3 regions of the Comamonas trifloxystrobinivorans genome follow, and region 3 is predicted to be linked to each of the others. Evidence: predicted binding sites of a transcription regulator. Region 3 holds the regulator's gene; each other region holds the start of a gene.
What was found. Region 3 encodes FNR, which switches genes on or off when oxygen is low (the NO sensors DNR and NnrR bind a similar motif). Its sites were predicted from a motif close to TTGATNNNNATCAA; they were not measured.
Positions count from the first base shown of each region.

Region 1 (3,202 bases), on a different contig from region 3:
AAGTGGTGCGCACCACGCCACGCGGCGGCACGCCAGGCGCAGCCAACCCGATCAGTGCTAGCAACGTGCCCGCCTACAAAGCCGTAGCCGGCGCGGGCGATGCCATTACCGTGGCCAGCGGCAGCATTGTTTTGCCGGACTGAGTGCAACCTGAACACCGAGCATGCGGCCAGGTGCCGTGTGCTTGGTGCAGGGCACTGCGCCAAAAACAAAGCCCCGCAGAGCGGGGCAAAGATGGAAATAAAGAGTAACTACAGTGAACTCAGGTGCGATGTATTCCGGCCCTTGGTTGCCGGCATCGCCTTGCCTGCAGGTCGTGCATCACAGGCGGGCGGGAGCGCGCTTGCGGTCACGTTCGTCTTCAGGCCATACAGCAAATACAGTGTTCATCGGGTTTCCTTTCAACTCCTGGTGGAGATGCGTGTTCAACGGGTAAACCCGCGCAGGCGTTGACAGCCGTCGTATAAAGTTTTGTGAACCGAATCCAACAAAACGTAGAACAGGCGTGGTTTTGCCCTGCTGCTGAGCATTGAAATCGCTATGATTTGCCAGCTTTTTTTCAAGGAGTTGGTGGATGGCTGGTGCAGGTTTATTGATGCTGCTGGACGATATCGCGAGCTTGCTCGACGATGTGGCGCTGATGAGCAAGACGGCGGCGGGCAAAAGCACGGCGATTCTGGACGACGTGGCCACGCAAACCAAGGTGGCCATGCAAAAGACGGCCGGCGTGCTGGGCGATGACCTGGCGCTGAACGCCGAGCAGGTGACTGGCGTCAAGGCCAATCGCGAGCTGCCGGTGGTCTGGGCGGTGGCCAAAGGTTCGCTCAAGAACAAAGTGGTGCTGGTGCCGGCCGCATTGTTGATCAGTGCTTTTGCGCCCTGGCTGATAACGCCGCTGCTGATGGTGGGCGGCGCTTTTCTGTGCTTTGAAGGCGTGGAAAAGATCCTGCATCTTTTCGACAAGCAGCAAAAACATGAGGCGGCCGACGTCATTGCCGAGGTGCAAAAGGCCGAGCAGATGGGGGTTGCGCCTTCGTCCGTGCGGGCAGCGACCGAGAAGAACCTCGATCCTGTGGAATACGAAAAGTCCAAGGTGGCTGGCGCGGTGCGCACGGATTTCATTTTGTCGGCTGAGATCATGGCGATCGCATTGGGCACCGTGTCTACCAAGCCGCTGTGGGAGCAGTTCACCGTGTTAGTGGCCGTGGCTGTCGCGATCACCGTGTTCGTCTACGGCCTGGTGGCGATGATTGTGCGCATGGACGATATGGGCAGCTGGCTGATGGCCAAGCAAAGCGCAGCAGCGCGCGCTCTGGGGCGCGGCATGATTGCTTTTACGCCTTGGCTGATGCGCGGCTTGTCGATTGTGGGCACGGCGGCCATGTTCATGGTGGGCGGCAGCTTGCTGGTGCACGGCATCGGGCCGATCGAGCACTGGGTGGCGCAAAGCATCGTGCCGCAGGGCGGCGTGGTGGCTGCCGTGGTGCCAACGCTGGTGCACGTGGTGGTGGGCGCGGTGATTGGTGGCGCGGTAGTGCTGTGCGTGGAGGCCTGGCACAAGGTGCGCGGCGGCGCACACTGAAAAGCTTTTTCCAAGAACTGAGGCGGCTGGACAACACCCAGCCGCCTTTTTTGCGTTAGCTGCAGAGGCAACTGATCTGTATCAAGTCTGTTGCAAAGCCGGTTGTTGATGATAACGGACATGGATAGCCGCCTCGCCGCAGGCAGCAGACACTTCCAAGGTGCTGCCGGGCTTGGCGCTCAATCCAACCGTTTCTCAATCCACGCGACCAGCTTCGCAAGAGGGTATCAACGATGAAAAAAATGATGTTGGCTGCAGCCGCTGTTTGCGCCTTCACTTCTGGCGCCGCCATGGCACAAGAGGCACAAAGCCCCTGGATGATCCGCGTACGCGCCGTGCACCTGGATAGCGCCAACAAGGATTCCACCGGCCTGGGCTTGTCGATCAACAACAAGACCATCCCCGAGTTTGACGTGTCGTACTTCTTCACGCCCAACATCGCAGCCGAGCTGATCCTGACCTACCCGCAAAAGCACGATCTGCGCGCTGACGGCCTGGGCAAGATCGGTACGCTCAAGCACTTGCCACCCACGCTGCTGGCGCAATACCACTTCACCAACTTTGGCGCTTTCAAGCCTTATGTGGGCGCTGGTGTGAACTACACGCGCTTCTCCAATGTGCGCTTTGCTCCCGCCGTGCGTGATGCGCTGGATCCTTCGATCAAGAAGAACAGCTTCGGCGGCGCCGTGCAAGTGGGCTTTGACTACGCACTCGACAAGAACTGGTCGCTGAACTTCGACGTGAAGAAGGTCTACATCAAGACCGACGTGCGCTCGGCCGGTACCAAGGTCGGCTCGTTCAAGGTTGACCCATGGCTGGTGGGCGTGGGCGTGGGCTACCGCTTCTAAGCCACAACAGGCTTTAGCCAAAAACAAAAGGCATGCTGACAACAGCATGCCTTTTGTGTTTTTGTTTCCCGGTTGGGATGCTCTGGCTCCAAACCGGAAAAATGTTCAAGGAGCCAGCCGCTGGCGCTGCCCGGGCAAGCGCCAGCGGTGCTGGTTTTACACCTGGGCCAGCGCCTGGTCCAGATCGGCCAGCAGGTCGTCAATGTGTTCAATGCCGACCGACAGGCGCACCATGCCTTCGGTCACGCCGGCCTTGGCCAGCTCGGCCGCATCGAGCTGGCGGTGCGTGGTGGAGGCAGGGTGCGTGGCCAGCGATTTGGCATCGCCAATGTTGACGAGGCGCGTGAACAGCTGCAGCGCATCCAGAAAACGGGCGCCGGCGGCACGGCCTTCGCTGCCTTTGAGGCTGAAGGACAGAATGCCCGAGGCGCGGCCGCCCGATTGCTTTTGCACAATGGCGTGGTCCGGGTGGTCTTTGAGGCCGGCGTAACGCACCCATTCCACCTTGGGGTGTTTTTGCAGTGCTTCGGCAATCTTTTGCGTGTTTTCGCAGATGCGGTCCATGCGCAGCGCCAGGGTCTCGATGCCTTGCAAAATCTGGAAAGCGTTTTGTGGCGAGATGGCGGCGCCCATATTGCGCAGCGGCACCACGCGGGCGCGGCCAATGAAGGCGGCAGGGCCCAGTGCTTCGGTGTAGACCACGCCGTGGTAGCTCACATCCGGCTCGTTCAGGCGCTTGAAGCGTGCCTTGTGCTCGGCCCAGGGGAATTTG
Region 1 is NZ_JBHZGV010000011.1:46,507-49,708, reverse strand. Features, by position in the region: gene ACFIQF_RS14565 (3-hydroxybutyrate oligomer hydrolase family protein) at 1-143, shown strand, start outside; gene ACFIQF_RS14560 (DUF808 domain-containing protein) at 575-1,582, shown strand; gene ACFIQF_RS14555 (OmpW/AlkL family protein) at 1,816-2,430, shown strand; gene ACFIQF_RS14550 (O-acetylhomoserine aminocarboxypropyltransferase/cysteine synthase family protein) at 2,587-3,202, opposite strand, start outside.
Region 1: the regulator FNR is predicted to act here: its motif matches at 1,654-1,667, upstream of ACFIQF_RS14555 (OmpW/AlkL family protein).

Region 2 (3,202 bases), on a different contig from region 3:
CTCACGCTGCTGGCCTTCGGCATGTATGGCAACGAGCTGCCCAAGCAAAACGGCGCGCCGCTGCGCCTGGTGGTGCCGTGGAAATACGGCTTCAAAAGCGCCAAGAGTATCGTCACTATCCGCCTGACCGAGAAAGAGCCGGGCACAGCCTGGAACAAGGCGGCACGCAACGAATACGGCTTTTACTCCAACGTGAACCCCAGCGTGCCGCACCCGCGCTGGAGCCAGGAAACCGAACGCCGCATTGGCGAAGGCGGCCTGTTTGCCAAGCGGCATAAAACCTTGTTGTTCAACGGTTACGAAGCGCAGGTCGGCCAGCTGTATGCCGGCATGGATTTGAAGAAAAACTTTTAAAGCAACAACCGCAGCGTGTGCTGCGTTAGCGTCTACAACCCATGCAAACCACCATTGGCAAAAAGCTGCTGCGCCTGGCCTTGCACCTGCTGTGCTGCGCGCCTGCCGCTTGGCTTTTTTATCTGGCCGCCAGCGATGGGCTGGGGGCCAATCCTGCAGAGGCTTTGTTGCGCTCGCTGGGTGAATGGGCTTTGCGCTTTCTGTGCTTGGCGCTAGCCATTACGCCACTGCGGCAGTGGCTCCATTGGCCGCAACTGGCGGCATACCGGCGCATGCTGGGGCTTTACACCTTCTTCTACGCGAGCCTGCATTGGCTGGCGTATCTGGTTTTCGACATGGGGTTGGATTGGGTGGCCATTGTGGCGGATCTGCCCAAGCGCCCCTTCATCCTGGTAGGCAGTTTGGCCTGGCTACTTTTGCTGGCCCTGGCTGTTACTTCGGTGCCGGCATTGCTACGGCGCATGGGCGGTAAGCGCTGGCAGCAGTTGCACCGCAGCGTGTATGCGGTGGCGGTCTTGGCGGTGCTGCACTTTTTCTGGATGCGAACCGGAAAACAGCAGTTTGGCGAGGTCTGGCTGTACGGCGGTATCTTGGCGGCATTGCTGCTGGCGCGTGTGCTGTGGACAAGGCGCCGCAAGCGGGTAGAAGCAGTGCGGCGACCCGGGCAAACTGCGCCTAAGCCTTGACGGGCAGAGGCGAGATTGGCGTTTGCGGCAGGCTGTAGCTCTGGTTGTCCATCAGGTCGATACCACACATCAGGTGATCGAGCCAGTCGAAAAACTGCGCAATCGCCTTGCCCATGATGGGCGCGCCATGCTGCGGCACGATCAGCGAAATATCGAGCTGGCGCGCCATGGCCACCCACAGGCGCAGCACTTTGTTGGACACCATGTAGCGGCGATGGAAGCCTTCCATGAGAGGGATATGCGGCGCCAGATCGGTGACGGGCTTGCGGGCGAGATAGCCATCGGTGAGCGAGACACCCAGGTCGCCGGTAAAGAGAATGCGGCTGATCGGATCGTAGAAGTGGAAATTGCCTTCTGCATGCATGAAGTGCGCAGGCAAGATGTGCAATTGGCTTTGGCCCAGCGGCAAAATGCCCCCGGCATCTTGCACGCCGATGACGCGGTTCTCGGTTTTGCCCACCTTGGTGAAGTGCGGCACAAAACGCTCCCACACACGGGAGATGACCAGCGATGCCTTGGTGGAGGTGAGCCAGCGGTCGAGCGAGGCGATGATGTCCGGATCCGCGTGTGAGGCGATCAGGTACGAGAGCTTGTGGGGCGCGAAGTGGCGCACCATGCCCATGTACAGCTCGTTGAAGGCCAGGTTACCGCCCGGGTCGATGATGGCGCCGGTGCCATGGTCGACGATCAGGAACTGGTTGGCTTGCACGGCCTGCGCGTCCTCCTCGACGAGGTCGGTGAACATCAGACAGGCGTGCTGATCGTCGCGGTACAGCTCCACGGGTTCCAAAGCCATCTCTTCTACCAATTAGTTAGCAACACGCGACTGTAACTGCGTGTGAATGGCGGAGGCTTGATGTAACTCAAGCAGAGGGCTAATGAGCCTGGGCGACTTGCCAAGCTTTGCTGGTGAGCATTTGCTGCTACTGTTTTTGCTCTGGGCGAGCAGGGGCTGGCTGCATGACGAGTTCTGGCGTATCCGTGCGCGGGTCCAGCGTTTGGGGTAAGGTGGCGCGATTGGCCGCTGCCGGGTCCTGGGGCAGGTAGAGCGGGCCTTTTTGGCCGCAGGCCACCAAGACTGCCGCACCGCTGGCAAGGACAATCGTCCTGCATACAATTTGAGAAATACTCCGCATAGAACTATTGTAATGACCGAACTTGAATACCTGGACACGGCCGAGGAGCTGCTGCTGGCGGTGGAGCAAAGCTGCGACCGCATCAACGATGAGACCGAAGCCGATATCGACGCCCAGCGTGTGGGTGGTATGGTAACGCTCACTTTCGCTAACCGCAGCCAGATCATTATCAATCTGCAGCCGCCTTTGCACGAGGTGTGGATGGCCGCCAAATCGGGCGGTTACCACTACAAGTTCGATGGACAGAACTGGCGCGACACCAAAACCGGCAATGATTTTTATGCCGACCTGAGTCGCGATGCCAGCGCGCAAGCGGGCATGGCATTGGTCTTCCGGGTGTAAACAAGTGCCGCTCCAGGCTCGGTCTGGAGAGGCCTGAAGCAAAGAGCCCCGCAGTGCAGACTGCGGGGCTCTTTGTTTTGAGGTTTGGGGCGGACTCAGTCGCGGAACAGATCCAAGATCTTGTTGCGCTCTTCGGCATTGGGTGCCGGCACGGGAGAGGTGGCGCCAGGGATGGGGGTGTCCAGGCCCAGGTTGGGGGCGCTGCGAGCGTATTCCTCGTAATACCACTCGCCGCCCATGTTCACCAGGCCGCCTGGCGGCGTCATCTGCGCCACAGGTACGCCCTTGAGTGCGTGCTGCATGTAGCTGATCCAGATGGGCAGGCTCAGGCCGCCGCCAAACTCGCGTGCGCCCAGGCTGCGTGGGTTGTCGTAACCCATCCACACCACGGCTGCATTGGTGGGCTGGAAGCCGGCAAACCAGGCGTCGACCGAATCGTTGGTGGTACCGGTTTTGCCGTAGATATCGGGGCGCTTGAGCTGGGCTTGCGCCTTGGCGGCGGTGCCGTAGCGCGCCACATCTTGCAGCAGCGAATCCATCACAAAGGCATTGCGTGCATCGACGGCACGTGGCAAGTCTTCCACTGCAGGCGGCGTAAATTCGGACAGCACGTTGCCCCGGTGGTCGGTGATCTTCGCGATCAAATACGGGTTCACGCGGTGGCCGCCGTTGGCAAACACCGAA
Region 2 is NZ_JBHZGV010000003.1:18,204-21,405, reverse strand. Features, by position in the region: gene msrP (protein-methionine-sulfoxide reductase catalytic subunit MsrP) at 1-354, shown strand, start outside; gene msrQ (protein-methionine-sulfoxide reductase heme-binding subunit MsrQ) at 396-1,040, shown strand; gene ACFIQF_RS03400 (oxygen-binding di-iron domain-containing protein) at 1,030-1,836, opposite strand; gene lptM (LPS translocon maturation chaperone LptM) at 1,964-2,176, opposite strand; gene cyaY (iron donor protein CyaY) at 2,189-2,518, shown strand; gene ACFIQF_RS03385 (penicillin-binding protein 1A) at 2,614-3,202, opposite strand, start outside.
Region 2: the regulator FNR is predicted to act here: its motif matches at 1,894-1,907, upstream of ACFIQF_RS03400 (oxygen-binding di-iron domain-containing protein).

Region 3 (3,202 bases):
GCACCAAGCACATGCGCTTGTTCATCTCGGGCTCGGCGCCGCTGCTGATCGAGACTTTCCGCGAGTGGCAAACCCGCACCGGCCACACGATTTTGGAGCGCTACGGCATGAGCGAAACCATCATGCTGGTCTCCAACCCTTACCGCGCCGACAGCCGTTACAACCACCAGGACGAGCGCCGCGGTGGCACCGTCGGCTTTCCGCTGCCCGGCGTGGGCGTACGTGTGCATGGCGACGATGGCCAGGCTTTGCCGGTGGGTGAGATTGGCAATATCCAGGTGCAAGGGCCCAACGTGTTCAGCGGCTACTGGCGCATGCCGGAGAAAACGGCCGAAGAGTTCACCGCCGATGGCTGGTTCAAGACCGGCGACGTGGGTAAGCTCGACGAGCGCGGCTATGTGACGATTGTCGGCCGCAGCAAAGACCTGATCATCTCGGGCGGCTACAACGTCTATCCGGCCGAGATCGAAGGCTATATCAACGAGCTGCCCGGCGTGGCCGAAAGTGCGCTGGTAGGCGTGCCACACCCGGATTTTGGTGAAGTCGGCGTGGCCGTGGTGATTGCCAAACCCGGCCAGAGCCCGGATGCGGACGGCATCATCAGCACGCTGAAAAACCAGCTGGCCAATTTCAAAATCCCCAAGCGCTGCTTTGTGGTGGCCGAGCTGCCTCGCAACACCATGGGCAAGGTGCAGAAAAACCTGCTGCGCGCGCAGTACCAGGATCTGTTCAAGGCCTGAATCCGGCCACAGCCGTCAGCCCAGCTGGCGGCTGCAATGGTGTCCATGGACGCAAAAAAGAGAAGGCCGGGAGCCTTCTCTTTTTTTGGGGGGTTGGGCGCGTGGGCCTGTAATTGTGCTTATGCGATCAACGCAGTACCAGCACTGGCACCTTGGCGTGCGTCAGCACATGCTGGGTTTCGCTGCCTAGCAGCAGGCGCTTGAGGCCTTTGTAGCCGTGCGAGGCCATGACGATCAGATCGCACTTCTCGCTGTCGGCCACTCGGAGCAGCGACTCGGCCACCAGATCGGACTGCACCACCAGGGCCTTGACGGGCACACCCGCGCTGGCGCCTTCGGCCACCACTTTGTCGACCACGGCCTGCGCCGAATCCAGCCAGCCTTTTTGCACCCGGGCGATCTCGGCCGGATCAGCATTCGTGCTGCCTTCAAAATAGCTGCGCGGATAGTTGGGCGAAATATTGACGGCGGTGACTTGCGTCTTGCCCAGTTTGGCCAGTGCCAGTGCGTGTTGCACCGCTTTGTTGGACAGTTCCGATCCGTCGGTGGCAAGCAGAATATGGTGGTACATCAGCAGCTCCTTTTTGGTGTGGGCTAGAGCACCCGCCGGGAAAAGTTGGCGAGCACTGGTTGCAGCGAGCCGATCACCTTAGCGCATGCATAACTACCAGACTTTGCGCCAAATCAGCACTGATGCAGGTGTTTTGGCGCTGTGATTACACGCCGCAGTGCTGGTTGTTAACCAGCGCATGGAGTTTGTCCGTATCCAGAATACGGACGTGGCGCTGCTTGACTTCGATGATGGCTTCTTCGGCGAACTTCGAGAAAGTGCGGCTGACGGTTTCGAGCTTCAGGCCCAGGTAGCTGCCGATCTCTTCGCGCGTCATGCGCAGGATCAGCTCGGACTGCGAGAAGCCGCGCGTGTGCAGGCGCTGCACCAGGTTCAGCAGGAAGGCGGCCAGGCGCTCTTCTGCACGCATGCTGCCCAGCAGCAGCATGACGCCGTGCTCGCGCACGATCTCGCGGCTCATCACCTTGTGCACGTGGTGCTGCAGCGCGTTGACTTCGCGCGAGAGCTCTTCGAGCGTGGAATAGGGCATGACGCAGACTTCCGCATCTTCCAGCGCAATCGCGTCGCAGGAATGGCGGTCGTTGACGATGCCATCCAGCCCGATGATCTCGCCCGCCATCTGGAAGCCGGTGACCTGGTCACGACCATCTTCGGTGGCGATGGTGGTTTTGAAAAAACCGGTGCGGATCGCATAGAGCGAGTTGAAAGCCTCGCCATTGCGGAACAGGGCGGTTCCTCGTTTGATTCTGCGGCGGGTGGCAACAAGCTCGTCAATACGATCCATTTGATCGGATGAAAGGCCGACGGGCATGCACAACTCGCGCAGATTGCAGTTGGAGCAGGCCACTTTGATCGCGTTGGGTGTCATGTGTCAATATCCGGTTACAAAAAATTGTGTAGAAACAAAGGTTCCACACTTAGCCTCATTGTGTACGGAGGCGTAAAAATGATCCTTGACATAAGTCAAGGACATGGGCGTCCGCTTGCGGCACATTGCAGCTTCTAAAAGAAGAGAGATCATGATGGCCTTGACCCCCGACTTGCTGCGCCGGTTCGATGTATCCGGCCCGCGTTACACTTCGTATCCTACCGCAGACCGCTTTGTTGAAGCCTTTGATGCGGATGGCTACCGACGAGCGCTGGAGCAGCGCAGTGCTGGTTTGGGTAGCCGTTTGGTGCCGTTGTCGCTGTATGTGCACATACCGTTTTGCGAGTCGCTGTGCTACTACTGCGCTTGCAACAAGATTATCACCAAGCACCCCGAGCGCGCCGACGAATACCTGGACTATCTGGAGCGCGAACTCGATTTGCAGTTGGCGCATTGCCGCAGCAATCAGCCTGTCAGCCAGTTGCATCTGGGTGGCGGCTCGCCAACCTTCCTGAGTGATGAAGCACTCACACGCCTGATGGAAATGGTGCGTGCACGCTTTCAGCTGCAGCCGGGGGGCGAATACTCTATAGAGGTCGATCCCAGAACAGTGACGCCGGCGCGACTCCGCCATCTCTACAGTGTGGGCTTTAACCGTTTGAGCTTTGGCGTGCAGGATTTTGACCCGCAGGTGCAAAAAGCCGTGCACCGAGAGCAGCCCGCCGAGCAGGTGTTTGATTTGGTGGCGCAGGCGCGCGCCATCGGCTTTGAGTCCATCAATATCGATTTGATCTACGGCCTGCCGCAGCAAACACCGGCCAGTTTTGCCCGCACCATGGAGCAAGTCTGTCTGCTGCGCCCCGATCGCATTGCGCTGTACGCCTATGCACATTTGCCCGAGCGCTTCAAGCCCCAGCGCCGCATTGCTGTGCAGGAGCTGCCCAACCCGGTCGACAAGCTGTCCATGTTGGCGATGGCTTTGGAGAGTCTGCAGGCGGCGGGCTATGTCTATGTGGGCATGGA
Region 3 is NZ_JBHZGV010000009.1:154,203-157,404, forward strand. Features, by position in the region: gene ACFIQF_RS12535 (malonate--CoA ligase) at 1-740, shown strand, start outside; gene ACFIQF_RS12540 (universal stress protein) at 868-1,311, opposite strand; gene fnr (fumarate/nitrate reduction transcriptional regulator Fnr) at 1,457-2,179, opposite strand; gene hemN (oxygen-independent coproporphyrinogen III oxidase) at 2,331-3,202, shown strand, end outside.